Regions from separate parts of the Propionimicrobium sp. PCR01-08-3 genome, predicted to be linked through region 2. Evidence: riboswitches for the same ligand, from Rfam matches in the RefSeq annotation. Region 2 holds a riboswitch; each other region holds the start of a gene.

The links. Region 2 has a riboswitch for thiamine pyrophosphate ahead of thiM (hydroxyethylthiazole kinase). Riboswitches for the same ligand answer to the same signal wherever they lie in the genome.
Region 1: another riboswitch for thiamine pyrophosphate. It lies ahead of QQ658_RS03585 (phosphotransferase enzyme family protein); the one in region 2 lies ahead of thiM (hydroxyethylthiazole kinase).
Region 3: another riboswitch for thiamine pyrophosphate. It lies ahead of QQ658_RS11410 (MFS transporter); the one in region 2 lies ahead of thiM (hydroxyethylthiazole kinase).

The regions. Positions count from the first base shown of each region.
Region 1 is NZ_CP127390.1:745,681-756,042, forward strand. Features, by position in the region: gene orn (oligoribonuclease) at 94-708, opposite strand; tRNA gene QQ658_RS03565 (tRNA-Arg) at 754-826, shown strand; gene QQ658_RS03570 (PrsW family intramembrane metalloprotease) at 969-2,525, shown strand; gene QQ658_RS03575 (dynamin family protein) at 2,832-4,694, shown strand; gene QQ658_RS03580 (GTPase) at 4,694-6,322, shown strand; TPP riboswitch at 6,336-6,442, shown strand; gene QQ658_RS03585 (phosphotransferase enzyme family protein) at 6,521-7,798, shown strand; gene QQ658_RS03590 (ABC transporter substrate-binding protein) at 7,887-8,921, shown strand; gene QQ658_RS03595 (ABC transporter permease) at 8,924-9,880, shown strand; gene QQ658_RS03600 (ABC transporter ATP-binding protein) at 10,056-10,362, shown strand, end outside.
Region 2 is NZ_CP127390.1:605,925-616,286, reverse strand. Features, by position in the region: gene QQ658_RS02970 (nicotinate phosphoribosyltransferase) at 1-616, shown strand, start outside; gene QQ658_RS02965 (TetR/AcrR family transcriptional regulator) at 613-1,236, opposite strand; gene QQ658_RS02960 (PEP/pyruvate-binding domain-containing protein) at 1,288-2,124, shown strand; partial or broken gene QQ658_RS15340 (PEP/pyruvate-binding domain-containing protein) at 2,064-2,195, shown strand; gene QQ658_RS02955 (PEP-utilizing enzyme) at 2,367-3,764, shown strand; gene QQ658_RS15335 (MFS transporter) at 3,897-4,958, shown strand; partial or broken gene thiD (bifunctional hydroxymethylpyrimidine kinase/phosphomethylpyrimidine kinase) at 5,177-5,947, opposite strand; partial or broken gene thiE (thiamine phosphate synthase) at 5,969-6,616, opposite strand; gene thiM (hydroxyethylthiazole kinase) at 6,619-7,425, opposite strand; TPP riboswitch at 7,417-7,515, opposite strand; gene QQ658_RS02940 (MBL fold metallo-hydrolase) at 7,648-8,268, opposite strand; gene QQ658_RS02935 (S-(hydroxymethyl)mycothiol dehydrogenase) at 8,402-9,499, opposite strand; gene malQ (4-alpha-glucanotransferase) at 9,794-10,362, opposite strand, start outside.
Region 3 is NZ_CP127390.1:2,463,467-2,472,716, reverse strand. Features, by position in the region: gene QQ658_RS11430 (EamA family transporter) at 1-122, shown strand, start outside; gene QQ658_RS11425 (thiamine phosphate synthase) at 174-851, opposite strand; gene thiM (hydroxyethylthiazole kinase) at 901-1,722, opposite strand; gene QQ658_RS11415 (MFS transporter) at 1,719-2,303, opposite strand; gene QQ658_RS11410 (MFS transporter) at 2,331-3,113, opposite strand; TPP riboswitch at 3,105-3,199, opposite strand; gene QQ658_RS11405 (methyltransferase) at 3,304-4,080, opposite strand; gene QQ658_RS11400 (Cof-type HAD-IIB family hydrolase) at 4,138-4,956, opposite strand; gene ssd (septum site-determining protein Ssd) at 5,113-6,156, shown strand; gene QQ658_RS11390 (TadA family conjugal transfer-associated ATPase) at 6,163-7,497, shown strand; gene QQ658_RS11385 (type II secretion system F family protein) at 7,674-8,306, shown strand; gene QQ658_RS11380 (type II secretion system F family protein) at 8,540-9,088, shown strand.

The DNA of each region.
Region 1 (10,362 bases), 140 kb from region 2:
GATCATGGCCCGAATGTTTTCCCTCCTCGCAGCGAGATCGCCGCGAGGCAGCCGACACGACCGGCCAGCGCAGCCTCGGCGTCCGGAAAGCCCTCAGGCTTTGGCGGCAAACCCGGTCAGCTCGCCTTGGTGTTTGGCCGCGATGGCCTTGAGCTCGGTGGACGACGGCCCCGGCTCGGGCACGAAGACCGCCTCACGGTAATACTTCAGCTCTTCGATCGACTCCTGAATGTCGGCGAGCGCACGATGGTTGCCGTTCTTCTCAGGTGCCTGATAGCAGACCTTCGGGTACCAGCGTCGGGCCAGTTCCTTGATGCTCGAGACGTCCACATTGCGGTAGTGCAGGTGGCCTTCGAGTTCTGGCATGTCGCGGGCCAGGAAAGTGCGGTCGGTGCCGACCGTGTTGCCGGCCAGCGGTGCCTTGCGCGCCTCGGGTGCGTAGGTCTTGATGTAGTCGAGCAGTTGAGCCTCGGCATCGGCCATGCTCAACGTTGCGGTCTCCAGTTCGTCCAACAGACCGGATTCGGTGTGCATCTTCAGTACGAAGTCACCCATCTGGGCCAACGCCTGTTTGGACGGCGGGATCAGCAGATCCAGGCCCTCGCCTTGCACATTGAGTTCACCGTCGGTCACCAGCGCCGCGACCTCGATCAGCGCGTCGGTCGCCAGGTTGAGCCCGGTCATTTCACAATCGATCCATACCAGCATGTCCTTCACGTGCCCAAGGTTATGCCATCCCGCTAGAATGTCGGTGCCTCCGTAGCTCAGTGGATAGAGCATCCGCCTTCTAAGCGGCTGGCCGTGGGTTCGATCCCCACCGGAGGCGCCTTTGGATTGATTACGCGATGGGTTCAGCGCGCTCGTCCCTGATTTGTGATCCACAACGTCGGGATCGGGACTTGGCCCGACTCACCGGAGCGGTGTCCATAACCGGAGGCTCTGCGCCGAGCCGCGATAGTCTTGCGGACATGACTGCTGACGCCAACACGTGGCGGCCCCCGGCCTCCACGACTCCCGTGCGGGTTACCGGACGCGGCGCTGCTACGGTGGTCAGCCACTCTCCCGATGGCCGAGGCCAAGCCAGTTTCGACGACAAACCGGCGCAGTATCGCAGGCGCAACAACGGCCTCGCGGCCCACAAGAACCCGGCGCTCAAGTGGAACCAGCGGATCGTCCGCAACCCCTATATGTGGATCACGCTCGCGATGACGCTCGTCTACGCTGCGCTGCTTTTCACCGTCTACCGCACCATCGGCGATTCACTGATCGAAGAAGTGGCCGCGGTCACCCAGGAGGCAACCGGCACCCCGACCGTGCTTGTCTGGGGCCAGATCAACGAGGCCTACCTCAAGGTCGTCCCCTATGCGGCGATCACCCTGGGTGTCTGGGTCGTGCTGCTGATCTTTCTCGACAGACTGCGCCCGACCACCTGGTCGATGAAATGGCTGGCGCTCGGCTGGGGCGCGTGCGCCGCGGTGTTCATCTCGTTGCAGATCAACACCTGGGCCGGCGAATTGATGAAGGCCGAAGGTCCGGTCGATCCCTCTCAGGGCGCACGGGCCGCGATCTTCTCGGCACCATTCGTCGAAGAGGCCGCCAAGGCCACCGTCTTGTTCTTCATCGCCATCGCGATGCGCCGACGCATCGTCGGCGTTCACCAGGCCCTCACCCTCGCGTCCTTGTCGGCCGCGGGTTTCGCCTTCACCGAGAACGTCGTCTACTACATCCGCAGCTATATGTATGCGGTCACCATCTACGGCACCGACGCCGATACCGAATTGCACAGCCTGTTCATGCTGCGCGGCGTCGCGCTGTCATTCGGGCACCTGCTGTTCACCTCGATGACCGCGCTCGGACTGATCATTGCGTTGGTCAATCGCAGCAAGATCGTCCGTGTGCTCGCACCGGTCGCAGGCTATCTGTGCGCCGCATTCGGTCACATGCTGTTCAACGGCTTCGCCTCGCTGTCGTCCAGCACCCTCATCATGATCATCGCCGGCTGGGCGGTGGTGCTTGTGCTGGTCGTTTACACGGTCTTCCGCTATGTGCACCAGACGCGCAATATCAAGGAGCGGCTCACCGAGATGGTGCAGCTCGGCTGGCTGCACCCGGACGATCCGGTCGAGATGAGCAGGATCTTCGGACGCTGGCGGATGGCACTCAGCGCCTTCCTACGCGGCCCGCGGGTCGTCCGGGCGACCCTGAAGCTGCAACGCGACCTCACCGAACTGGCCTACCTGCGTGACTCCGAGATGCGCGGCATCGTCGACGCCATGGCCGTCGAACGCGAACGCGATCTCGTCCTGGACGCAGAAGTGGCCAGGGTGTGGTCGATCGACCATGCCCGCGGTGTGCCATTCATTCCTCCGGAATGGGGCGAGGCCAGGCGCAGACTCGTGCGAAAGATCAAGGACTACCGCAGCGATCGGCGCGCCCGCAAGCATCCGGAGCAGCAGCCCTGGGCCCCGCCCGCCGGCGTCCCGGTCGCCAGTGCCCCGCAAGGCTGGACGCCGCCTGCCCGCTGAACGCCTGGTCATCCGGCCTCGAATGAATCCGTTGGCTGCAGGTCGCGGCGGCCGTCGCCGGATACCGATCGTGAGGGTGTGGACCCGAGTTCAAGCGGGTCTTGTGGTTCGTGCCCGAGCCCAATGGGTGCGCATGTGATCTGGCTGCGTCGTGGATGCTCTGGTGCGAAGCTGATTTGGGCTAGATTTCTGTGTCAGGTAGACATCGGTGGCCACAGACGACGAGTCGGGCCGGTGACGGTAGGCCCATCACGAACTGTGGCGCGAGGAACGGGCACATTGGGCGAGGACGTTAGGAGCGTATCCATGGGTTTGGCCGAATCGCTGACATCGTTACGGTCAGCATTGGCCGAGGCGCATTTCCCCTTGGCGTTACCCGACCGCTCGGCCGCCCAGCAGATCGTCCGGCAGATCAACGGACAACTCGACGACTATGTGCTACCCAGGCTGGTCAACCTCGAGGCGCCTTTGCTGGCGGTGGTCGGTGGGTCGACCGGTGCAGGCAAGTCGACCTTGGTCAACTCCCTGATCGGACGCGTCGTGTCCAAGCCCGGGGTGATTCGTCCGACCACCCGATCTCCGGTCCTCGTTCACAATCCGGCCGACGCCCACTGGTTCGCGGACGACCGCGTGCTGCCCGGGCTGATCCGATCCAAGGTCTCCAGCGAGGATCAGCGCTCGTTGCAGCTGGTCGCCGAATCGACGCTGCCGCAGGGCCTGGCGATCTTGGACGCCCCGGATATCGACTCGATCGTCGAAGAGAACCGGCTGTTGGCGACTCAACTCCTGGATGCGGCGGATCTTTGGCTTTTCATCACCTCGGCCGCCCGCTATGCCGATGCCGTGCCGTGGGAGTTCTTGCACACGGCGGCATCGCGGGGAGCGGCCTTGGCCGTGGTGCTCGACCGGGTGCCGCCCGCGGCCATGAGCGTGGTGCCCAGCGATCTCGGCCGGATGATGACCGACAACGGGCTGGCCGATGCACCGCTGTTCGCGGTGCCCGAAACCATTGTCGATGATCTCGGCCTGCTTCCGGACGCAGCAGTCGCGCCGGTTCGCGGCTACCTCGCCACCCTCGCAGCCGACAAGGACGCCCGCCAGCACATCGTGCAGCGCACCTTGGACGGTGCCATCGCGTCCATGACCGGTCGGGCACCCGAGGTGGCCGGCGCCTTGGACAGCCAACGCGAAGTTGCCGAGCAACTCGCCGGCGACGCGCAGAAGGCGTTCGCCGAGGCTGCTCGGTCGGTTGCGGTGCAGTCGGCGGACGGCACGCTGCTGCGCGGTGAAGTGCTCTCACGCTGGCATGACTATGTCGGCACCGGTGACCTGATGCGCGGTCTCGACCGCGGAGTTGGCCGCGTCCGTGACCGGATCGCCGGCTTCTTCAAGGGCAATTCGCAGCGTGCCGAGCAGGTCGGGGTGGCGGCCGGAAGCGGTTTGGAAGCGCTGATCATCGGGGAGGTCGCCGCCGCGGTCGAGCGCGCCGTGGTGGCGTGGAAATCGAACCCTGCCGGGCGGGAACTGGTCGTCCGATACCCGGAACTGGGACGCTCCAGCGACGATCTGGGCGCCGGGGCGTCCCGGGCGATCCGCGACTGGCAGGCCGATGTGCTCAACCTGGTGGCCGACGAAGGCAAGGGAAAACGCACCTCGGCCCGCGTCGCCGCGCTCAGCGTCAACGGTGTCGGTGCGGCATTGATGCTCGTCATCTTCGTCAGCACGGGCGGACTGACCGGCGCCGAGGGCGGAGTAGCGGTCGGCACCACCGTGCTCGCTCAACGGCTGCTCGAATCGGTCTTCGGTGACGAAGCCGTGCGCAAGCTGGCGAAGACCGCGAAGGAAGAACTCGACGCGCGAGTGGAAGGCCTGATGGCAGGCGAATTGGTGCGGTTCACCCGGGTCATCGACGAATTGGGCGTCGGTCCCGACGATGCCGAGGCGGTGCGGCAGGCCGTGCTCTCCGTCGAGAAGGCACGCACCGGGGGAGCGTCCTTGCCGAAGGGCGCATCGATGCGTCCCGACGAGATCGAGGCGCCGGGGCAACCGGCGGCATTGCCGCGGAGCGCAGGCCGCTCGCCGGTTGAACTGGAGCAGCTACCCGCAGATAGTGGAGAGATCGTCGACGCAGAACTTGTGCCCGACGAGAAGGAGGGCGGTGAACAGTGATGGCCAGAGCAAAACATTCCGCCGATTCACTCGCTGCCCGCATCCAGGCTCTGGACGAGGCCGCCGACCTCGCCGCCGGGCGCCTGAGCGCAGGCGCGGTGGAACAAGCCCGAGGAGTCACCCGCAAGGCCGATCGCAGACTTGCAATGGCCGGTGACAGCACGGTGATAGCGCTCGCCGGGGCGACCGGGTCGGGAAAGTCGAGTCTTTTCAATGCGATCTCGGGAACCAGGCTTGCCACCCCCGGCATGAAGCGTCCGACCACCAACAAATCGATGGCCGCCTACTGGGGGTCGAAGCTGCCTCAGGACCTGCTGGACTGGCTCGATGTGCCGCAACGGCATCTGGTGCAAGGCGACGATCCGGCGCTGGGCGGCTTGGTCTTGATGGACCTGCCCGACCACGATTCGTCGGTCACGTCTCATCGGGACGAGGCAGACCGGCTGGTCGAGCTCGTGGACATGTTGATCTGGGTGGTCGATCCGCAGAAGTATGCGGATGCCGCCTTGCACAACAACTATCTGCGTCCGTTGGCAGACCATGCCGACGTGATGATGGTCGTGCTGAATCAGGCCGACCGGCTGACTCCCGAACAGCTGCACGAGACCATGCGTGACTTGCGCGGGCTGCTCGACGCCGAGGGATTGTCGAAGACCCCGTGCGTGGCGGTGTCGGCGTTGACCGGCAGAGGCATCGAGAACCTGCGCAAGACGATTTCTGCGACGGTGCGCAGCAAGGCGTCGTCCGCGAACCGGCTGTCGTCCGACATCGCGAGCGCGGCCCGGAGGTTGAGCGCGGAATATGGCGACGCCAAGGTCGCCGCGAAAGTGCCGGACGCGAGAGCCCGCGAGCTGAACAAGTCGCTGGCCCAGGCCGCCGGGTCCCAGCTGGTCGGCGATGCCGTGGTGAAGTCGATGCGCCGCCGTGGCGGATTGGCAACGGGCTGGCCGGTTACCAAGTGGCTGAGCCGTTTTCGTCCGGACCCGTTGCGGATGCTGCACCTGGATGCCGGGCGCCACAAGAAGAGAGCCGCCGAGATCGAACCGGTCTCGGTGCCACACACCAGCCTGCCCACTGCCGGAGGCGTCCAGATTGCGCGGGCAGAAACGGCGTTGCGCGACCTGGCGTCCGCCGCCGGTGACGGTTTGCCTGAGGGATTCTCGGACGCGGTGCGCGAGGCGACCATTGCTCATAGAGCCGATCTGCCGGACGAACTCGACCGCGCGGTGGCCTCAGCCGACCTGGCCATGGATCGTGGCCAGGGCTGGTGGAAACTCGTGCAGGTGCTGCAGTGGATCATCTTCTTCGTCGCCGTGATCGGCGGCGGCTGGCTGCTGCTCGATATGGTGCTGGGCTATCTTCAGCTTCCGCGGATTCCGTCGGTCATGGTGGGCAAGATGGCTCTGCCGACATTGTTCTTGCTGGGCGGGCTGGTGCTCGGGCTGCTCGTGGGGCTGTTGTCGCGTGTCGGTGTCGAACTGGACGCCAGAGCCAAAGGTGCCCGCGCCGAACGCGTGCTGACCAGGGCAATCGTCAATGTGGTGGACCGGTTGGTGATCTCGCCGGTGGACGACGAGCTGGACCGCTTCAACCGGGGACGAAAGCTCGCCAAACGCGCCATCGGGTGAGACCGTGCTAGCGTGAGCCACGCACGGGAGCCCGCAGCAGGGCTGAGAGGGAGGATAAGCCTCCGACCGTCGAACCTGATCTGGATAATGCCAGCGCAGGGAGGCGACCAAACAAATCCGTGCCTGAGATTGAGCGAATGACTGCGGGCGACCGCAGCCCATTCGCGCGATCTTGTGACCCGCAGGGGAGGCGCACTGATGGATACCGACGACCAGTTGGCCGTCATAGCAAACGGCTGGCCGGCCATCTCGGATGCCGATCTGACGCATCTGTTCAACCACCTGGCACGGCGATCCCAAGTTGCCGGAGAACCACGGGTGACCAGGCGCAGTGATCGTCCGATGGCCTCGGCCGCGCTGGCGTTGCTGCCGGATGACAGCGAGATCTTCGTCAAGCGCTACTCGCCGGCCTTGATCACCTCGGAGCAGCTGGAGGCCAAACACGGCTACGTGAATCGCCTTGTCGATCTCGGATTCCCGACCGTTCAATTCCTGAGCTTCGACGACGACTCGACGGTCTTCGACGATGGACGGTGGCTGTACGAGGCCAATCCGAAGGCGCCGGGTGAAGACCGCTATCGTGAGCTGACCTCATGGCTGCCGCCCAAGACCAGAGCCGAGATGGTCGAAATCGGACGCATCGCGGGTAGGCTCCGCGAACTATCCGCCGAGATCCCGATCGTGGATCTGTCGGCTTCTCGGGCCGGTTCGAGCGATGAGACTGCGGGCTCGACTATTCGAGATCGGCCGCTGGGGCATGGGCAAGGCCGGTCACCGGGCCTTGGATGGGAGCAGACACCCGATCAGAGGCGAGGTCAGCTACCTGATCCTGGGCTCGCGAGATTGAACACCGTCTACCAGACCAAGGTGCGATTACTGCTAGGGGAGCCTTCGGACGATGATGTGGACGCCTGGCTTGCCGCGCATCCGGGCGTCCGGTCATATCTGGAAAAGACCGGGCGTGATTTTGCCGCCGACTTGAGGCTGGCGTCCCCGTTCGCCGACCGGCTGGCCGAACTCGGGAGCGGGCCGCAGGCCTGGACCCATGGTGACCTTCATGCGTCCAATACCTTGTGGCGCGGCGATCAGATCACGTCGGTGATCGACTTCGGGCTGGCCTGGCCCAATCCACCGCTGCTCGACTTGGCGATGGCGATCGAGCGACATGCCATCGACTGGCTGGCGATCACTGCCGGGGATGGCGAGGCTTGGCGTCCCGACGTCGTCGACGATGTGATCGGCGGATATCGGCAGGCCTACTCGTTGCCTGCGGCAGAAGGCGAAGTGCTCGCCGACTTGGTGGCCTGCTGTCAGGTCGAGTTCGCGTTGACCAACATCGAATACGCGAGCCTGGCGCCGGTTGATCCCTCGGTGGCCGATTGGAGCTACGAGATCTACTTCCGTGATCATCTGCGTTGGTTCGGCACCGATGCCGGACGCCGCTTCGCCGAGGCGGTGCGAAATGCCGCGACATGACGGTGCGATGCCCATCACGAGCGACAGCGAATCGGCCGCCGAACGAGAACAACCACCTCAAACCCAACGAGTTTTCAAGGAGAAACGAATGAAACCCATACGCCTGCTGCTATCGGGGCTTCTGGCGCTGCCGGTGGCACTGGCCGGCTGCGCCACCGGCGCTGGCACCGACACGGACCAGACTTCGTCCGGCCAGGCGGGCGACGAGGTGAGCATCGTGCTCGACTGGACGCCCAATACCAACCACACCGGCATCTATGTCGCGCAGCAGAAGGGCTACTACGCCGACGCGGGCATCGACCTCGATGTGCTCGGCTATTCGCAGGCCGGCGTGGAGTCGGTGATGGGGTCGGGCGGCGCGGATTTCGGTTTCTCAGGGGTGGAGACTCTCGCCGCCGCGAGGGCCTCCGATCTCGATCTGACAATGGTGTTCAACCTGCAGCAGCGCTCGTCCTACGGTGTGGCGGTGCGCCAGGATTCTGACATCGAGTCCCCGAAGGATCTGGACGGCAAGACGCTTGCCGCCTACGGTGCGGGAGCGACGAGTTTCGCCACCACGCAGATGATCCAGGCCGATGGTGGCGAGGGCAATTTCGACACCGTCGTGGTCGGCACCGGGGCCTTGGACGCAGTGGTCGCCGGCCAGGCAGATTTCGCCGAAGCGCTGGCCACCTGGGAGGTGCTGCAGTACGAGCTGCAAGGCGACGAATTCCGGATGTTCTTCCCGGACGACTACGGGGTGCCGACTTCCCCGGCGCTACTCGGGATCTCGGCGCGTTCCGAGCTGATCGCGGACAACCCGGACCTGGTGACCCGTTTCGTGCAGGCGACCGAGAAGGGCTACGAGTATGCGGTGGACAATCCCGACGATGCCGCACAGATCCTGATCGACGCCAACCCGCAGGTCAACCTCGACCCCGAACTCACCAAGGCGAGCCAGCAGCTGCTGTCGTCCGACTACTGGCCCGATGCCGAGGGCAGCGTCGGGCACGCCGACCTGGAGGCCTGGCAAACCTATCTGGACCTGCTGACCGCAGGTGGCCTGGTCGTGGGCGCGGACGGCCAGCCCTATACCTCAAAGCTGGATGCTTCCGAGCTGGTCACCAATGAATTCCTGGTTTGACGATGAATGCTCTGCGGGCCAGGGCCGCGCAAGGTCCTGATCGGTGCGCGTCGGGCGATGCCCTCGGCGTACCCGGGGCTCATGGGCCGTCGGCCCTGTCGTCCGATGATGCACAGGACGACGAGCCAGACCACGAGTCACTCGACCTGCAACCAGCGTCGACGGCAAGCGGCAAGATGAAGCCCCGCGGTTCTCGGCGAAGCAAACGCTTGGGGCTGGTGGGGCCGTCGGTCGGGCTGGCAGTGCTGGTTTTGGTTGCTTGGGAGTTGGTGGTGCGGCTGGCACACGTCCGGCTGCAGATCCTGCCTGCGCCCTCGGTGATCGTGCGATCGGGAATGGCCGACCTGCCCGATCTGCTCGCCGCAACCAAGGTGACGGCCGCCGAGGTTGCGCTGGGGCTGGGCGTGGCGATAGCGGTGGGCGTGTTCGGCGCCTATCTGCTGTGGCTGCTTCCGCGGTTCGGACGCGCGGCCTCGCCGCTGCTGGTGATATCGCAGACGGTGCCGATGATCGCGATCGCACCGTTGATGGTGATCTGGTTCGGATTCGATGCGACCGCGAAAGTGCTGCTGGTCGCGTTGTTCGGATTCTTCCCGATCATCATCGCGCTCAGCCGCGGGCTTTCCGCGCCGAATCAAGAACAGGTTGATGTCGCTGCCACCCTCGGCGCATCGACGTGGTGGATTCTGCTGCACCTTCGCACCCCGGCCGCCGCCCGGCAACTAATGTCGGGCCTGCGCATCGCCGTCACTTACGCTCCCGCCACGGCCGCTACCGCCGAGTTCGTCGGAGCCCGGCAGGGGCTCGGCATCTACCTGCTCAGCGCGCAGGCATCGTTTCGCACCGATTTGGTCTTCGTCGGCGCCTTCGTGCTCACCGTCATGACGTTGCTGCTCTATTTGGCGGTTGCCGGCTGCGAGCGGCTGCTGGTGCCCTGGCAACGGGCGGTGCAGTCGTGATGGGTCCTGTTACGAAAGACAGCGCCTCAACCGGCGTCCGTTCGAGGACGATACCGACGGGTCTCGGCTCGGCAGCGGATGGCCCATCGGTCTTGGCCCGACCAGGAACCTTCACCCCACGTCATAGTCGCCTGTCAGATCCTTCTATCGGGCGAGGGAAGGAGGCAGCGGAACGATGAGTATGAAGATTCGCGACGACGGATACTTGCTGCGATTGCATCAGGTCGGCCGAACCTTCTCCGATCCCTGCGTGCATGCTCTCGGCGCGGTCGACCTGGACCTGCATCGGGGACAGGCGGTCAGCATCGTCGGGCCGTCCGGCTGCGGCAAGTCGACATTGCTGCGGATCATCGCCGGCCTGGATGAACCGAGCACGGGGTCACTGACCTGGTCAGGTGCCCCGCTCGGCCCGAAGGTCGCGTTGATGCCTCAAGGCCTCGGGCTTTACGACTGGAACAGGGTCTGGGAGAACGTGGCTCTCG
Region 2 (10,362 bases):
TGCCATCCGTATCGACTCCGGCGATCTGACCGTCGAGGTGCGCCGGGTCCGCAAGCTGCTCGATTCGCTGGGAGCCACCAAGACCCGGATCATCGTCACCAATGACCTGGACGAATACCAGATCGCGGCGTTGCGTGGCGCTCCGGTGGACGGCTTCGGAGTCGGGACGTCGGTGGTGACCGGCTCGGGGCATCCGACCTGCGGCATGGTCTACAAGATGGTCAGCCGGGCCAACTCGGACGACCCCGATGCCGAGCAGCATCCGGTGGCGAAGAAGTCGCAGAACAAGGGGACGATCGGTGGCCGCAAGACCGTGATGCGCCAGATCGACGAGCACGGTGTGGCCGTCGCCGAGGTCATCGGCGTGGATGTCGCGCCGCGGGCCGACAGCAATGACCGGATGGTGATGGACGATCTGGTGCGTGACGGCGAGATCGTCGGCACCGAGCCGCTTTCGGCGGCCCGCGACCGGCACGCGAAATCACGCGCCGAGTTGCCGCTGTCGGGCCAAAAGATCAGCCGCGCCGAGCAGGCCATCCCGACCGTCTACGTCAGCCAACGAGGCGAGAGCCAAGAGAACATCTACCTGATCGGCGAAGCGCCTGCCAATCTTTAGGATCGCGACGGAGTTGCTGAACTACCCTCGGCTTGATTCGGATTGTTAGGCGGACGATGCGCGCTCTTCGCCATGAGCCCTCGCAAGTACGCAGCGACAATAGCCTCCTCGTTGACGGGTGCTGCACGAATCACTCGCTGCATCAGGAGGCCATCAACGAGGCCAGCAAAATCGTGGGCATTCGTACTCGGCTGACTCACACCGAGAAGCCGCAGCATAACCGTAGCCGTATCGATAAAGGTAGCGCGGACCGTAGGGCGTGTGCTCAGCGCCGCGTGTAATTCCGGATCGCTGCGGCACTCCAGCAGGAGAAGAAGCCGAGCACGATGGTCTTCGGCACGACGCATAGTGGTTTCGAGCCCGGCGACCACTATCGAGGCTGCCGCCTGGGGAGTCAGATCCTGAGGAATCGTCTGCGCCGCGAGGTCATCGGTAACGCGATTCGCCAGGCGATCGATGATCAAGCTGATGAGATCTCGGCGGGAGCGTGCGTAGTAGGACGTCGACCCTGGCGCCAGCTCGAGTTCGCGATCGATATTCAAGTGGGTGAGCGCACGCGCACCTCGCGTAGCCAGGATTCGGATGCCCGCTTCTGCGATCTGCGCCCGGCGATCTGCCACGTGTTACCCCTTCTCGCACCATCAACCTCTCTACGAGTATAGAGTGACGTCATGACCTCTACGGCCATAGAGGACGAGAGCCGCGGACAGATGGTCGTTTGGCTCGAAGAAATCACCGCTGGTGACACGGCAAGGGTGGGCGGCAAAGGGGCAAACTTGGGTGAGTGCGCGCGGGCAGGACTACCTGTGCCGCCGGGCTTCTGCGTCACCGCTGCCGCCTACGCCGAAGCAACCGCCTCCGTCACGAGCCAGCTCGTCGCAGATGCATCGCAAGGTGCTGCATCAGCCGCTCGGCAACGAGTCTTGGCCCTTTCCCTTCCGGAGTCTATGCAGGCGGCAATCTGCGCGGCCTACGCCAACCTTGGCGGGGTACCGGTAGCGGTCCGGTCCTCTGCCACGGCGGAAGACCTGGCAGACGCGAGCTTCGCAGGCCAACAAGATACCTACCTCGGCGTAAGCGGGGCCGATGCGGTTCTGGACGCGGTACGTCGTTGCTGGGGTTCACTGTGGACTGACCGCGCAGTCGAGTACCGTCGGCAGCAAGGCGTCGCGGATGATGGTCTTGCGCTAGCAGTAGTGGTTCAAGCGATGGTGGCTTCAGATACGGCCGGGGTACTGTTCACCCGAAATCCGGTCACGGGCGATGAGACTTCGATGCTGGCGAGTTCCGCTTACGGGCTGGGTGAGTCAGTAGTAGCGGCGCTCGTAACGCCAGATACCTTCACTCTCTCTCGCACTCCATCCGGTGTCGTCTCTCGAGAGATCGGATCGAAGCTGACTCGTATTGATGTGGCCGCTGATGGCGGAACGACACATCTGAGGTACCTATCAATGATCAGGCCAGGCAGAGCCTCCGGGATGATCAACTTCAACGCCTCGTCGAGCTAGGTAAAAGGGTCGAGTCTCACTATGGGAGCGGGCAAGACATTGAATGGGCCTTCGTAGGAGACGAACTGTATCTCCTCCAGGCCCGTCCGATCACCACTAACGCAGAAATCACCGAAGGGCACGCCCCTGCCAACGGACGGCTGGAACGTGCCTTACGCGATGACTTAATCGAACACTTTCCCGCGCCGTTTCCCCTGGATCTTTACGCAGTTCACCGAGTGCAAGACGCCATCCAGGACCTCATGGCAACCGCTGGTCTTAACGCCGTCAGCGCCTCATCACTTACTCAAGGCGATGACGAGGGAATTATCCGGATCACGATCACGAAGCCCCGTCCCACAATGGCGATCGTCACGCACCTACCAACCTTATTCATCAGCGGAATGAGACATGATCCGTCCAGATGGCCCAGCGAAGAAGGTCTCTACTGCCGCCAACTCGACGAACTAGCACACAAGGCCAGCGAACGCGGTTCAGCTAGCGATAGGGACGTAGTCGCGCTGGTGCGAGACGCCGTGGCACACGCAGCGACGATCACCGCCGAGCGATTCGTACGCTACAACGCCCCAATGATCGTTAATCGGGCACTTGCTTCCGGAATCATGAAGCTCACGCACCATAGGAGCCAGATAACTCCGGAAGACCTTTATGCGGGAGTCCCGTACAAGACCGCCGAGATCACGTCCGCGATCAACGAACTCGCCGCTACCGCCCGTGAGACGGGTGTCGCCTCATTGGTCACCGAAGCAGCACAAGGGGCCGTTGATGACGCTCTTTCATCCTCGCAGCCAGGTCGCGACTTTTTGACCCTGACCGATCAGTTCTTGTCCAGCTATGGTGCCCGAACGGCCCGCCTTTACCTTCCTTTCTCCAACCGGTCCTGGCGCGAAGACCGCGAAGCTTTCTATGCATTGCTAGCCGCAACCCTTCGAGGGACCCCTCACGACCAGAGTTACACCGCTAACGCTGCTGAACGCATCGAGAACCAGCTTCCACGAGTTCTGCGCCGCCGGTGGCGAATCAACACCGCACGATTACAAGCACAGCACATCGGTCGCGAAGGTACCCTATATCTGATTGAAGAATTTTTCTGTACGGCCCGTACCGGCATTGATGAGATCGCCGATCGGCTCGTTTCTCGCCAGCAACTTGACCGGACTGACGACATTCGTTTTCTCTACCTCGAGGAGATCGAAACCGCCCTCAGAGACAAGAAGGATCGACTGCAATCGATTGTCGTACGTCGACGCCGCAAGCGTGGTGCAGCAGAGGCTGTCTGGTGGGACCGCGGACAGGTCATTGAGAATAGGGATGTTCTACGAGGGCTCCCAGCGAGCAGCGGACGCGCGGCCGGAACGGCTCGGGCGATTCGCTCACCCGATGAATTCCACCGCCTGCAGCCTGGGGACATACTGATCTGCCCTTATACTGATCCCACTTGGACGCCGCTGTTTACCCTGGCAGCAGCCGTGGTCGCTGATTCCGGCGGACCCTTATCACACGCTGCCATCGTCGCCCGCGAATACGGCATACCCGCAGTCCTCGGGACCGGGAACGCGACCAGCCTCCCCGACGGCGCGCAGCTCATGGTGGACGGTACCAACGGCACCGTCACGATCGACGATCGCCACGACTCATGAATAGCCCAAGCCAAGACTGGAGTTCGTCTCGGAAAAGGCTCTGTGCGTTGACCGTGCTGCTCGCCACTGCGGCATCGAGTCTTATGCAGACTTTTCTGACAGTGAGCCTGCCCACCGCCACCGGAGAACTCGATGCCGTGGCCTGGTATCGGAGAACTCGATGCCGTGGCCTGGTATGGCTGGGTCTCTGGCAGCTATCTGATTTCTTCTACGCTGTTCATCCCCCCTTGGGCGATCTTGTCTGACCGCGTGGGACCTCGCGTGGTACACGTCACGGGCATGCTCGTCTGGGCGCTCGGCACCGCAGCTGTTTCGCTCGCGACTTCTGTCCCTATGCTCCTCGCGGCTCGCGCAGCCCAAGGTATAGGTGCGGCAGCTGTGGTACCGGCTGGCTTTGCAGCGGTTACCGCCGTTTACCGTGATCATTACGGCAGACTCATTGGCATCATGGGCGCGGTACAAGCCACCGTGACCTTGGCAGGCGGCCCCCTCGGGGGCTGGCTCGGCACGTGGTTTGGGTGGCGCCATTCCCTGCTATTGGCTGCCGCATTAGCCGTTCCGCCGATTCTGCTCGGCCTGTTTACCCTCCCAAATAAAAGCACGATCGGGTCTCCATCAACCGAGCCACCTCGTCTACTCCGAGCCCCCGCAGTTCGACGCGCCGTTGCCCAGACGATGCTGCTCGCTGCCCTAGCTTTCGGAGTGTCCAACTACCTACCGCTATTACTCCAAGCTCACTTCCAACTCGACCTCGGCCGAACTGCCCTTCTTGCGACTCCCGCCCTCCTCGGTGTCGCTGTGGGATCAGCTATCGGAGGCCTCGTCTCGGAGCGACACGACACAACCGGCATAGCGTGGGCGATTGTTCTCATCGGTTTACTCCTGGCTTGGACGCCCCTCGTCGCGGCCGCGACTATCGGGAGCGCAATGGCAGCCGCAGGCGTGGGAATCGGACTTCCTTCACAACTCATCGCTGTCGAGCAGATAGCAATATCAGCGCACGCATCCAAAGCAGGCGGCATCATCCAGGCCTCACGCAACATCGGTGGGGCAATCGGTGTCGCCTTCCTCGGTATACCTCTCCAGCTGAACGCAGCTCCTGAAGTTGGGGCCCGATACGCCTTCAGTTTGATGCTCGGCACGGCAATCCTTGCCTCAACGGTTACGGCAATTTTGCGCCGCCATAAGTCATGAGACTACGCACGAGTTCTTACCATTGCAGCGCTGGTTAATCCCATCCGGCTAGGCGATATTCACGAGAACGCGTGTCTGCCGGCCAACGTAAGCAAAGTCCAGCCGGAACACGAGAGTGCTTGATCGGCACGTGGGACCTTCTCCGTCTGGTACTGCAGTGGTCTGACTCCCCGGGCCACTGCAGTACCTGAGTCACTTCCGTATCTATCGATCAGGGGCTACTTCCACAGCTGATAGAAATGGTGCACCGGGCCGTGCCCGTGACCGATGCGCAGCTCGTCCGCGTGTTCGAGGGCCCCGGTGATCCACTCCTTGGCGGCTTCCGCGGTGGACGGCCAGTCGAGGTTGCGGGGACGCAGGGCCGCCAGCGCTGAGCTGAGTGTGCAACCGGTGCCGTGAGTGTTGTTGGTGTGGACGACGTGGGTCGAAATCTCGTGAATTCCGTCGGGGCCGGCCAGCACATCGGTGGCGCGGTCGGTCAAATGATGTCCGCCTTTGACCAGCACCCAGTCGGAGCCAAGTTCCCGCAGCCTGGACGCCTGGGCATGCATCTGGTCGAGGTCGGTCGCCTCGGGCTCGCCCAGCAGGACCGCGGCCTCGGGCAGGTTCGGGGTGATGATCTCGGCCTTGGCTACCAGCCTGCGGATGGCGGCGACCGCGTCGTCGTCCAGCAGCCGGTCACCGGAGGTGGCGACCATCACCGGATCGAGCACGACCGGCACGCTGAGTTCGCCGAGCAACCGGCCGACCTCGTCCGCGAGTTCGGCGGTGGCGAGCATGCCGATCTTGACCGCGTCGATGCGCACATCGGCGATCAGCGTTTCGAACTGGGACCGGACGAACTCCACCGGCACGACATGCACGCCCGCGACGCCCTGGGTGTTCTGCGCGGTGAGCGCGGTGATCACGCTGGTGCCGAAGGCGCCGAGCGCCGAGAAGGTCTTCAGGTCGGCCTGGATTCCGGCACCACCGGACGGGTCACTGCCCGCGATCGTCAACGCGACCGCTGGCTCGGCGGCGGCCGTCCAAGCGTCCACGAGTTCGCGGGTAGCGGCGCCGGCGTCGGGCTGCCCGCAGATCGCGCTGATCACCGAGACCCCTGCGAAGCCGGAGCGCCTGACCGCCGCGGTGTCGGCCGCCTTCACTCCTCCGATCACCACGGACGGCCAGGGGCTGCGGTCTGCAAGGGGGATGAGCTTGCGCATTCCTGTGGCCGGCACATGTCCCGGTTTCGATGCGGTCGGACGCACCGGGCCGAGCCCGATGTAGTCCATCGCGTCCCGGGGAATGTTGGCGATGGCCCACTCGAGCTGTTCAGCGGTCTCCACCGTCAATCCGAGAATGGCGTCCGATCCGAGTATCTCGCGAGCCTGAGCCACCGGCATGTCGTGCTGGCCGACATGCGCACCATCAGCACCGGCCGGGCCGACCAGGTGCACCCGGTCGTCCAGCAGCACGGGCACACCGGTGCCGCGCGCCACCTCGACGACCTGGCGGGCAAGGGTGAGAAACTCGTCATCGCTCGCATCGGGGTCGCGCACCTGCACCAGCGTGGCGCCCGCCGCTATCGCCTGCCGGACGGTCTCGGCAACGCCGAGCGACCCGCACTGCGCAGTGTCGGTAACCAGATAGATCGAGAGATCGAGATTGTCGCGCACGCTCACGACAGCTTCACCCGGTCTGCCGCCTGCTCGGGAGTGAGCGCGTCGAGGGCGTCCAGCAGCCCGACCACGAAGCTGCCCGGGCCTTTCGCTTCGGACGCGGAGACCTCCGCGGCGATGTTGAGGTGGGACGTCGCAGCGATCGCGGCGTCCAATGGATTGGTGACCGATGCGTAGGCGGCCATCACCGCGCCCAGCGAACAGCCCACGCCGGTGACCTTGGCCAGCATCGGGCTGCCGTTTGCCAGCTTCACCACGTCGTCGCCGTCGGTAATGACGTCGACCGGCCCGCTGACTGCCACCACACAGCGGTACCGCCTCGCCAACTCTCGGGCGGCGTCGATGGCATCGAGCGTGCTGTCGATGGCCTCGACTCCCCTGCCACCCGAGGTGGTGCCGAGGAATCCCAAGATCTCGGACGCGTTGCCGCGCAGGATGGTGGCGGGGTTCGCCTCCATCATCTTCTTGACTTCGCCCGTGCGCCACAACAAACCTCCGGCGCCGACCGGGTCGAGCACCCAGGGCTTGCCGGCAGCGACCGCCGCCGCCGAGGCCAGCCGCATGCCTTCCATCTGTTCGGCGGACGGGGTCCCGTCGTTGACGAGCACACCGGAGGCGACATGGGTGGCGAAATCTGCCGCCTCTTCGGGGTTGTCGCACATCGCAGGTGAGGCACCGACCGCGTACAAAATATTGGCGGTGAAGTTCATCACCACCTGGTTGGTCAGGCATTGCACGAGCGGCGTCTGCGTCCGCAACGCGCTGATGCTCTCATTGAGAGCCGAAACATGAGAACTGAGGGTCATCGCTGACGTCCCTTCGCTAGCACTACCTAGATCAGGTAACTACGGGTCTGGTCTCAGCCGGTACCTTCCCCGGCACCCCGCGTCTGAAAATGAGATTAGCACCCTGTATCGGCACAGCCGCGCCCCGAATCGACGGCCGCGCCCGAGATACCTGGCGCGGATGTCGATTTCGAGCGCGTTTGTGTTGGGCACGGCGCGGTTGGCGTCAACTACGACTCAAAATCACATCCAGTCGCCGGTCGCGTGCTCGATCTCGGCACCGATGGTCGTGTCAGCGCCGTGGCCGGTGTGCACGACGGTGTCGGCGGGTAGCACGAACAGCTTCTCCTTGATGGAGCGCTCGATCTGTTCGCGCGAGCTGAACGAGCGTCCGGTTGCCCCAGGGCCGCCTTCGAAGAGGGTGTCTCCGCTGAACAGCACTCCCACGGCGGGCACATAGAAGCAGGTCGACCCCGGCGTATGGCCCGGTGTCACTATTGCCCGGATCTCGGCCCCACCTACGGTGAAGGTGTCGCCGTCGGCGATGTCGTCGTCCCATTCGATGCCCGGCAGGGTGAGGTCCCAGACGGGCTTATCGGCCGGGTTGAGCAAGACCGGGGCGTCAAAGACCGCCGCGAGGTCCGGAACATAGCGGATGTGGTCGTCGTGGGCATGCGTGAGCAGCATGCCGATGCATTCCCGCTCGCCCACCAGATCACGAACCGCGTCGATGCTGTGGGGCGCATCGAAGACAACGCACTGTGTCTCGTCGCCGAGCACCCAGACGTTGTTCTCGACATCGTAAGTTTCGCCATCCAGGCTGAAGGTGCCCTCGGCGATTGCATGATCGACCCGAATGCTCATTGTTGTCCCCTCCTGTTGTCGGCAAATTCGGATGAGGCGGCTGCGCTGCCCGCCTCCGATAGTGGCCTGTCGTGCCCGCGGGATCGGCAATACCGAGATTGCCTGCCACGAGCCCTGCGGTTGCCGAGGGCGGTCACGAGTTCACCACCACCGTTCTCAGCACGTTGCCGTCGTGCAGATTCGACATCGCCCGGTCGGCACCGGCCAGGTCGGTCGTGCCGGTCACGAACCGGTCGAGCGGGAGCCGGCCCTGCAGATAGAGGTCGACCAGGTAGGGGAAGTCGCGCTCGGGCAGGCAGTCGCCATACCACGACGACTTGGTGGCACCCCCGCGCGAAAAAACATCGGCCAGCGGCAATCGCAGTTCGGCGCTCGGCGCGGGCACGCCCACCAGGACCACGCGTCCGGCCAGGTCACGAGCGTAGAAGGCGGTCTCAAAGGTGGCCGGGATGCCGACGGCGTCGATCACCACGTCCGCCCCGAAGCCGCCGGTCAGCTCTTGCACCTTGGCGACGATCTCATCTCGGCCGAGCCCCCTGGAGTCGATCAGATCGGTGGCTCCCAGGTCGCCGGCGGCCTGCAGCTTCTTCGCATCGATATCGATCGCGATGACCTTCGTTGCGCCTGCCAGTACCGCCCCTGCCACGGCGGCACAGCCGACCCCGCCCAGACCGATGACCGCCACGGACTCCCCTCGCTGCACGGCACCGGTGTTCAACGCCGCGCCCAAACCTGCCATCACTCCGCAGCCGAGCAGGCCGGCCACCTCGGGCCTGGCGTCCTCGTTCACCTTGGTGCATTGCAATTCGTGGACGACGGTCTGCTCACAAAAAGCCCCGATTCCCAAGGCCGGAGTGAGTTCGGTGCCGTCGGGCAAGGTCATTTTCACCGATGCGTTGAACGTGTTGAAGCAGTATTGCGGCTGGCCCTTCTTGCAGGCCCGGCATTCGCCACACACCGCGCGCCAGTTCAGCACGACATAGTCGCCGACCCCCACATGGGTCACCTCACTGCCCACCTCGACAACGCGTCCGGCCGCCTCGTGACCGAGCAGGAACGGGTAATCGTCGGTGATATCGCCTTCCCGGTACGCCAGGTCGGTGTGGCAGACGCCGCAGGCCTCGACCCGGACGACGACATCGCGCGCCCCAGGGCCGGGGATGACGATATCGGTCAGCTCGGCGAGCTGCTTCGCCTGCCTGGAAACGACGCCTTTGACGGTACGCGGCATGAATCGGACCTCCTGGTTACGGCTGCTTGCCCACCTGGTTTCGGCTATTCGACCACCATAACGGTGAGCTGCGACAAAAGAACGCATGATCGCCAGACTTCCGGCAGCGCAATCGCCTGAGGCCGAAGTACCGATCCGCCGATCACGTCGCGGGCTTCACAACCTTCGTAGTGACAAAAGCGCGAAGCTACGCGCCGGGCGTCGTGAGTGCCCTCTTCGTATCCGGTGCTCATGAACGAGGAACACCCCTCGGATACCACTCGCCGCAGCGCTCATCGGCGGATTCAGGCTGGCCTAGCGTCCGTCGGAACCGAACGGGCTCGGCACCCAGGAGTATCCGTTCAGCACCGACGCCAGCCGCATCGGACGCTCCATCCGGTACAGATCCTCAAGGGTGATGGGCTCGCCATGCGGTCCCGACAGCGGGATCTGCCAATTGGGGTATTCCCGCCAGGTGCCCGGCTGATTCTGAATCCGATAGTCACCGACCGCGTCCACCAAGGCCACATTGAGCACCTTGGCGTCGGTGATCGTCAGGTAGCGGTACAGCGCAAGAACCTTCGCCTCGGTGTCATCGTCCACATCGTCGGTGAACAGGCCGCGTTCGTCCAGCCGCCCGATCCAAGCTTCTTGCTCGCGCTCGGCGTCGGCCTCTTCTTTCTCGTAGGATTCGGTGAGCAACCCGAGTTCGTGGCGCAGCCGCACATGTTCCTTGTCCAGGTACCCGGCCGTGGGCGGCAGATCATGGGTGGTCACCGAAGCCATCACATATTCACGCCATCTGTCGGCCGGCGCGGGATTGCCGTCTTGATCGTGTTCGAACCACAACACCGAGGTGCCGAGGATGCCACGCTCGGCGAGAT
Region 3 (9,250 bases), 1.4 Mb from region 2:
TGATTCTGGTCAAGCTCGGGGAGAGTCCTGCTGCCGAGGGCATCGCGGATGCCGGGAAGGATTTCGGCGCGGAGGCATTGCCGCCGACCCGGCGGGCACGCGGGGCAAGGGCCGAGCAGTAAGAACCGCAACCTTCGTTCTTCCGAACCGCGGGCGCCTCTACCAGGCTTTGTCTACTGGTGTTGCCGCCTGTCAGCAGCCGGAAACCCGCTCAGGACGTTCCGGACAACTGCGCCGGGGTCGGACGCGGCCATGATCGCGCGGACGAGCGCCACGCCGGCGATACCTGTCGCTGCCAGCGCCGGCACATCTGCCGGCTGCACATCGCCGATCGCCACGATCGGCAGGCTGGTCGCCTCCACCAAGGGGCGATAGCCTGCCATGCCCAAGGGCGTGCGTCCGGAATCTTTGGTGGGCGTCGGACGAAAGGGCCCGGCCCCGACGTAGTCGATCACGTCGGCGAGTTTGTCTGCTGCCCGCACCAGTTCGAGGGTGCCGGTGGTCATTCCGATGATCGCGTTCGGGCCGAGCATCGCGCGGGCATCGCGTGCCGGCAGGTCATCTTGTCCCAGGTGGACGCCATGCACCGCCGCGCCCGAACGCATCGCGGCGTAAGCGACATCGGCCCGGTCGTCCACCACTACCTTGGTGTGCGGATTCGCCGCGTGCACGGCATCGGCCGTGTCCACCGTGAGGTCGAGCAATTCCCTGGCAGTGATGTCCTTCGCACGTACCTGAATCATGCCGGCGCCACCAGCGGCTGCCTGGGCGGCCACCTCGACGGTCCGGCGATCGGTACCCGAGGTGACCAGATAGCAGCGCAGGTCGAAATTCGCGGAGTGGTTCGGCATCGGCGGCCTTTCTCGGAGGATTTGTGGTTATTCGCGGACAGGGGATTTTCTACGGGATTGGCGCTGCGAGCGCCGCTGCCTGCTCGCCGACCTCGTCCAGCGCATCGAGCAGCGCCGCGCGGAAGGTACCCGGGCGCGGGGCTCGGGCGGCGGCGATCTCACCCGCGATATTCATCCAGATCGTGGCTGCCAGCGCTGCCTGTAGGTGATCACCGGTAACGGCAACGCAGGCGGCGGTGAGGCCGCCCAGCAGGCAACCGGTGCCGGTCACCCGCGACAGCAGCGGATCGCCTCGGTGCACGTGCCGGTCGTCACGGCCATCGGTGACCAGATCGACCGCACCGGACACCGCGACCACCCCGCCTGTTCGTGCGGCGACCTGGTGGGCGGCCTCGGTCACCTGCAGGGCCTGGGTACCGATGCTCGCGTCTGCCCCGCGCCCGCCTTCGCCGCCGGTCAACGCCACGATCTCGGACGCGTTGCCGCGCACCACGGCGGGCCGGGAATCGAGGAGTCGCCTTGCCAGCGGCGTGCGTACCGGGGCGGTTCCGATGGCGGTCGGGTCGAGCACCCACGGCCGCCGGTCGCGCAGCGCAACCTCGACGGTGGCCGGAATCCCGGTCATGGCATCGGTGCTGAGGGTTCCCAGGTTGATCAGCAGGGCGTCGGCGATGGTGTCGACTGTGGGTGCCTCCTCGAGAGTCTCGGTCATCACCGGACGCACACCGGCGGCGAGCAGACCGTCAGCGACGATGCCCATCGATACGGCAGCGGTGATGCAATGCACCAATGTGCTTCGCTGACGCACCTGCGCGATGATCTGTGCGACCGATCCCAGATCGGCGTCGTTCGCCAAGTCCAGAGAACTCATCGGGTGGCTCCCATAGCAACGCTGTCGATGTCCGCTTCGATGTCTGCAGAGCTCAACTTCGGCCCCATCAGTGCACCGACGGTGACCAGGATTCCACCGACGGCCACCAGGCCCATGATCGCCGGATGCGATCCGAAGACGCCCTCCAGCAACGGAAGATAGAAGGGATAGAGGGCGGGGATGATCAGCGAGAGGCTGTATCCCATGCCGTATCCCGTCGAGCGCACCTCGGTCGGGAAGCGCTCCGACAAATAGCAGGCGATCGGGCCGTAGGCGGCGACGGTCGCCACCTGCAAGGCGGCCGCGAGCAAGGCGGCGCGTCCGAGGCTGTGCGAGTTCACGGCCGCCCACCACAAGAACGGACCGAGCACCGCTGAACTGATTCCCCAAGTCACCAGCAGATTGCGGCGTCCGGTGAAGGTCGACAGATGGCCTGCTACCGCCATCGCAATGGCCTGCGCGAACGAGGCAATACCCATTGCCACCGACACCTGGGTGGCGGGCAACCCGGCGTCCGACGCGAGGCGCGCCGTCAACAAGATCACCGTGGTGTTGGTGAGCAGCCACAGACCGGTCATCATGGTGAAGACCTGCCAGAAAGCGGGCGCCTAGCGTCCGAAAAGCACCTCGCGAACCCCGGCTTGAGGGCGGGCCGGCGCCTTCTTGGCATGATGAAACACAGGCGCATCGGCCACCCGCGAGCGGTAGTAGGCGAGCATGCCCAGCGAGAAGCAGGTGCCGATCACGAACAGCAGCCGCCAACCCCACGCGGCATAGCGGTCGGGTCCGAGAAGGACCAGAGACCCCGCGACCGCGAACGCGATCGAGCCCTGTGCCCAGGGCGCCATCGACAAGATCAGCCCGCTCATCAGGCCGCGCCGGTTGGGCTTCGACCACTCCATGGCCAGCGGAATCGCTGCCGAATACTCACCGGCGACGAAGATGCCGCCGAGAAAACGCAGCAGCAGGATCAGGGCGATGGTGCCGATGCCGATCAGCTCATAGGTTGGCATGCAGGCGATCAGCAGTGCGCAGGTGGCGGTGCCGGTGATGGCGACCTTCGTGGTGCGGGTGCGTCCGAGCTTGTCGGAGATGCGTCCGAAGATCATGCCGCCGAGCGGACGCCCGAGCATCATGGCGATCACCACCAGCGCTCCGGTGCTGGCTGCGACGGTGGGGCCGGCGAGTATCACCAAGGCGGGGGCGAGCGCGGTCAGCGGCAAGAAGACGTGCACGTTGTCGATCCAGTTGCCGATGACTCCGGCGCGCAGGGCGGCGCGTCCCTCGCGGGGCATCGAAGACTGCATGGCGATCTGGGTTGCGCTGGGCGGATCGTCGGCGATGAAGGTCGAGGACGATGAATCTGTTGGTTGATAGGCAGAGGTATCCAAGGCGGACAATCCCTTCGCTAGTACGAACTAGAGCAGGTTCCACGGGTGTGATCTCAGCGCCCATTGGGGCACCCCGTGTCCACCGCCCAGTATGGCACCGCGGGTGAATGGGTGAAGCGGATTCTCCGCGATCCGGCGCTTGCGCGGCAGCACCAGGGCTCGTTCGCTCGCATTGGGCGCGGGCGAAACCTCAGATCGGGATGACCAGAGACCCGTCGCCGAAAGAGATGGGTTGGGTGAGTTCGTGGTGATCGACATGTGCCCGCCAACACTGCATCTGGTAGGGCAGACGCAGCTCCGACATGCGAGCGGCGCTATCGAGAATCTGGTTCACTTCGCTGATCAGATGCCGTTTGGTGGCGTCGTCCAGTCCGCTCACCTGACGTTGGCTCGAAACCATCTCGACCAGATCGCGGCGGGCGACCGGAGCCCACAGCCTGAACTCGCGGCGCTCGATTCGCGGAAAGTACTTGCTCGTCAGGAGGTCTTCGTGGCCGCCGCCTCCGCTGCCTGACATGGCGTCCGGATCGATGGTGCGCATCAAAGTGATCAATCGGCGCACCCACGGCACTGTGTCGTCCCGGACGATTTGCCAGCCGGCGACCCAGCCGCCGGCCTGGAGTGCACGGCTGATCTGGCCGTGAGCCTGATGTGCACTGATACGGGGACGACCGGGTTGCGAGCGCCACGGGCCGCCGAGGAGTACTACATGTGCTACGCAGGGCTGGACGGGAAGCTCGTCCGCGCGTCCGACCATCGCGATGAGGGCCTCGCTCGCGGGGCGGCCGGCAAGAAGCTGACGGCAGCGCTGGAGGTCGGGATCGATTGCGACAACTCCGTGCCCCTCCTTGACCAGCCGGTTGACGATGCCCCGCGAGCAGCCGAGAGCGACGATGCGCACCGGCTCGTCGCCCACCAGCCACTGCAAGGCTGTGGGGGGCAATGAGAGACGACCGACCGCTGACATGGAGACCACTTTAGAGCCGATCCGATGATCTTCGAACTGCTGGCGAGAGTCTGAGTTCTATGAAGGAACCGGTTCGTCCGATGCATGAAGCACGCGCTCAATGAACGCTGCGACTCCGTCCTCGGTATTGGCCGCGATGATCTGGTCGGCTGCCGCCAACGCATCCGGGGTGCCGCTGGCGACCGCCACACCGAGCCCCGCCCAGGTGATCATCTCGACATCGTTCGCAGAGTCGCCGATTGCGGCGACTTCACTTGTGGCAATTCCATGACGGGTGGCCAGCAGCTCAAGCGTGCTGGCCTTGCTGACTCCGGCCGCCGACATTTCGATGAACGGCACACCAGATGTCGTGGGGTTGACGCCCGCATGTGACGCCCGCTGACAGATCTCGAAGAGCTCGTCCAAGCCGATGCTTGCGTGCCGGGCGATGATCTTCACGGCGTCCTGCGCCCACAATTCATCCAGTGATATCTCGTCGAGGTCGTCGGGATTGCGTCCGTGATTGCCCGGTTGCATCAAGGAAAGGTAACCAGGGCCAGGCAGTATTCCGTAGCCGCGGTCGATCAGGGTGGCGAATTTCGTGCCCGGAGCGAGCCTGGATACCTCCTTGATGAGAGTCTTGCAGACCCCGGCTGAAATCGGACGCTCCAGGAGTACCTGGTCGGCGTTAGCGTTGTAGACCACCGCCCCGTTGGAGCAAACCGCCAACTCGCCCAATTCGGGCGGAAGGATGGCAGGCATGTCGATGACCGATCGTCCGGTTGCCGGGATCACGAGGATCCCTGCCTCTTGAGCGGCCCGGATCGCGTCCCGGGTGCGCGGCGAAGTGGTTTTGTCCGGCAACAGAAGTGTTCCGTCGAGGTCCGTCGCGATCATCCGGATTGCCATGGTGTTCGTACGCTGACCTTTCGCTTAGGTGAACCTGGGTTACAAAGACCGTCCGCTGCTTCCGTCGTCGCGGAAATTCTCCGAGTTATCCACAGCGGCCAACTATTTTGAACGATCGGGGTCCGACTTGCCAATACTTTGGGCATGTCGGCACCTTTGATCGTTTCCCGAGATTCTGCCATTGTCGAGACCATTATGGCCGCGGCGGCAGCCGTGCAGGCCACCCCGGAGGTGGCGCGTGATACCGAGACGGTGCGCCGTAATTGGCTCCGCGCATCGGTCGTGCTGATCGGCTCCGATCAGGCCCCCTCGGTGGCGGGTCTCGGCCTGCCGGCGCGCCGCAACGTGCATCTATGCGGCCAGGACGCGACGGCTTTGACCACCTGGTCGGTTCCATTGGATGCCTCGGTGATGGTGCTTCCGGCCCAAACCGGATTCGTGAGTTCGCTGCTCGCCGAAGGTGGTGAAGCAAGCGAGGAAGCCCCGGTTATCGTCCGGATCGTCGGCGGCAGCGGTGGCGTGGGAGCCACAACCTTGGCGGCGGGCCTTGCGCAACGTGCAGCCAAACACGAGTTCAGAGTCGCATTGGCCGAACTCGATTCGACCGGTGGCGGCATCGATCTGCTGTTCGGCGCCGAGCAGATGCCTGGCTGGCGCTGGCCGGATCTGAGTTCTGCATCCGGGCATATCAGCGATCTGAGCGGCCAGTTGCCCAATGTCAGTGGAGTCGATCTGATCTCGACGGGGCGTCCCCGACTCGATCCGACCGTCCGCGGTGCGACCGGACTGCCCGGCATCGAGTCGATCAATGCTGTGATCGCCTCGTTGACGCGAACCCACGACGTTGTGATACTCGATGCCGGTTCGCATCCCGACGATCCGGCACGCTCACGCGCGGTCACCGTCCTGGTGGTGGCGGCTGAGGTCAAGGCCGTGATGGCTGCCAGGAGCCGTATCGCGGCGTGGGGTCTCGGTGACGCCCTGATCGTTTTGCGCAAGGGCCCCGGATGGCACCTCGATGTCGAGACAGTCTGCGAAACCCTGGGATTGCCGGTGATCGGAACGCTCCCACACGATTCATCGCTGCCCGGTTTACAAGAGGCAGGGACTCCACCAGGCATGAAACGAGGCAAGTATTCCCGGGCTTGTGACGCCATCCTGGTCGAGCTGATGCGAGATGAAGGATGACCTGGGATGGATGATCACGATCTCGAGATGGTGCGCGTCCGACTCGCCGGATTGGGCAGGCGATGGACGCCGCAAGACGTGGCCGACGCATTGCGTGCGCTCGGCCTGGTCGTCAGCGATGCGATGGTTCTCTATACCGTGGGGGCTTTGCGGCAGGGCAGTATCGGTGCCGGACGCCTCGAACCGCTGCTCTGCCTTGAGGGCCTCACCGACATCTTGGTGAACGGCCCGGATCAGGTCTTCATCGATCGTGGGCACGGGCTCGAGCCATCCGACATCTGCTTCGATTCGGACGCCGAAGTGCGGCAGCTGGCCACGAGGCTTGCGGCCAGCGTGGGACGCCGATTGGATGACGCCTGCCCATTCGCCGACGCCCGGCTCGCCGACGGTACCCGCCTGCATGCCGTGCTCGGCACCATCACCGACCCCGGAACGTGCTTATCGCTGCGGATACCTGCGCGCCGCTCCTTCTCATTGGACGACTGGGTCACCAACGGCTCGATTTGCGAAGAAATGGCCCAGGTGCTGCGCGCGCTCGTCGCATCGAAGACAGCATTCCTGATCTCCGGCGGCACGGGGTCGGGAAAGACCACGTTGCTTGCCGGACTACTCGGACTGATGCCACATGACCAACGGCTGGTGATCGTGGAGGACTCACGAGAGCTCGCCCCCGATCATCCGCACTGCATCCGGATGGAGTCCCGACAAGCCAACTCCGAAGGCGCCGGCGCAATCACCCTGACCGACCTGGTCAGACAGGCCTTGCGGATGCGCCCCGACAGATTGGTGCTCGGCGAGGTGCGCGGTGCGGAACTGTGCGACCTCCTGACCGCGCTGAATACCGGGCATGAGGGCGGTTGCGGAACGGTGCACGCCAACTCGGTCGCTGATGTTCCGGCCCGATTGGAGGCCTTGGCCGCCCTCGGCGGATTGAACAGGGACGCCTGCCACGCGCAGGTCGCGTCCGCGCTGCGGGCGATCGTGCAGGTGAGCCGGTTGCCCGATGGCAGAAGAACCGTGACCCAGATCGGGAATGTCATACGCGCCGAGAACGGCCAGGTGTCGATCGAGGTCGCGCTGGCGAGCCGGGACGGCACTGACGTTCGACGTGGGCCGGGTTGGCAGGCGCTCGCGGAACTGCTCGGACTCACGATCACCCAGGGTGTGGTCAATGCACCGATTGCCCGGGCTGCGATCGATCTACCGCATAGCCAGGCGACAATCGACGCACACCTCACCCGGGCCGAGGTCTATACACCGCGTAGCCAGGCTTCGGTGGGAGGTCATTCTCTGGCACCCGATGGCTTCGCTGCAGCTCCGCGTAGACAGGCCGCCGCATGATTGCCCTCGCCTGTATCGCACTGTCCTGCTGTCTGATCTGCTGCTGGCCGACGCGCTCAGGCCGGCGGTTAACCGAACTCCTGAAAGGCGGCCAGAAGAATCGGCAATCTCATCGCTCAAACCGCTGGTTGATCGTTGTCGCGGCCGGGATAACGGTGACGATATCGGCAGTTCTGATGCCATCGCTGTTGGTCTGGCTGATCCCCGGCTCGGTCGTCGGCTGCACTGCCTACTGGCTGATCGCGAACGGGCGTGCCGAGAGAACTCGGCACCACAACAGCGAGGAGGTCGTCCAGATCTGTCTGGCCGTGGCGACTCAGCTGCGAGTCGGCGACATTTCGGCCGCGGCGCTCAGCACGGTTGCCGCGGATGCGCCGCTGTTACAGCCGGTGGCCGCGACCCAGGCGATCGGCGGAGACGTGCCGGCCGCCCTGCGTACAGCGGCCGAGCAGCCGGGATGCCAAGGGCTGGCGGCATTGGCCAGGTCGTGGCAGTTATGCCAGGTGACCGGCGCCCCGACAGCCGATGCCGCGACCCGGGTTGCCGATGGACTCCGAGCGGAAGCTGCCGCCGAGCGTCTGGTGGCGTCCGAGCTGGCTTCACCGAGAGCGACCGGACGTATGCTCGCGTTCTTGCCGGTACTCGGCATCGGCTTGGGATTCACCACCGGCGGCGACCCGCTCACGTTTCTGCTGGGCGGGCTTATCGGGCGCATCTGCCTTGGGGCGGCCATCTGTTTGGTGTGTGCAGGATTGGTGTGGACGACCCAGCTGGGCAAATTGCCTGGGTCAAAGGCGGAGGCGTCATGATTTCTCTCGTCGTTGCTGTCGTCGCCTGTGGGCTGGCGGTGACTTGGCTTGTGCCCGGTCCCAACCGAGCGGCGCTGCGCCACGTGCGTCCGCCGGGCGCCGGAGATGTTTGGCCCGCAAGTCGAATTGATCGGAATGCGGATCGTTGGTCGGCCGTCTTCGGAGTAATGCGTCAGGTGTCCTCACTGCAGTGGCGGTTCGGGATGCTCGCTGGAGCTCTTTGCTGGCTGTTGATGGGGCAGAGCGTTGGTGCCGTCGTGGCGGGTTGCGCCGTTGTGCCGGCTGCGATTGCGTTACTGAGATGGCTCGAAGGGGCAGAGGAACGCCGCAAGATTCAGGTACAGGCTACGCAGCTGCCGGCCTGTCTGGAGTTGTTTGCCGCCGCTTTGGATGCGGGCCTGCCATTGCGTGCTACGGTCCGCCATCTTGCCGCCTTGGTCCCCGAACCGAGCGCCGAACTCCTGCGGGGTGTACTCGGCCATCTCGATCTCGGACGATCGGACTCGCAGGCCTGGCTCGAACTGCGGGAGCATCCGGTCTGGGGCCAAGTCGCGCGTGATTTGGCCCGCTGCGCCTCGTCGGGTGCGGGCGTGGCCGAGACGCTCGCCGTCCATGCCCAAGAGGCGAGGGCAACCGCCAGAGCGCGTCGAGAGATGGCCGCTCACACCGTCGGCGTGCGCTCCGTGTTACCGCTGTCGTGCTGCTTCCTGCCTGCTTTCATCCTGGTGGGTGTCGTCCCGATCATCGCCGGAACCATCGGATCGTTTGCCCTGCTCGGATGATGCGTGAGGTGGACGATCGTCGAGGTCTGGGTTGTATCGGGCACCGCGTCGTAGGCCAGCTGCGCGGACCCGCCGAGTTCATGGCGATGGACGCGGCCCACGCAAGGCTGTGGCCGGTGGATGGAGAGTCCGGAGACGCTGTGCCAAATTGTGACCGGTTCC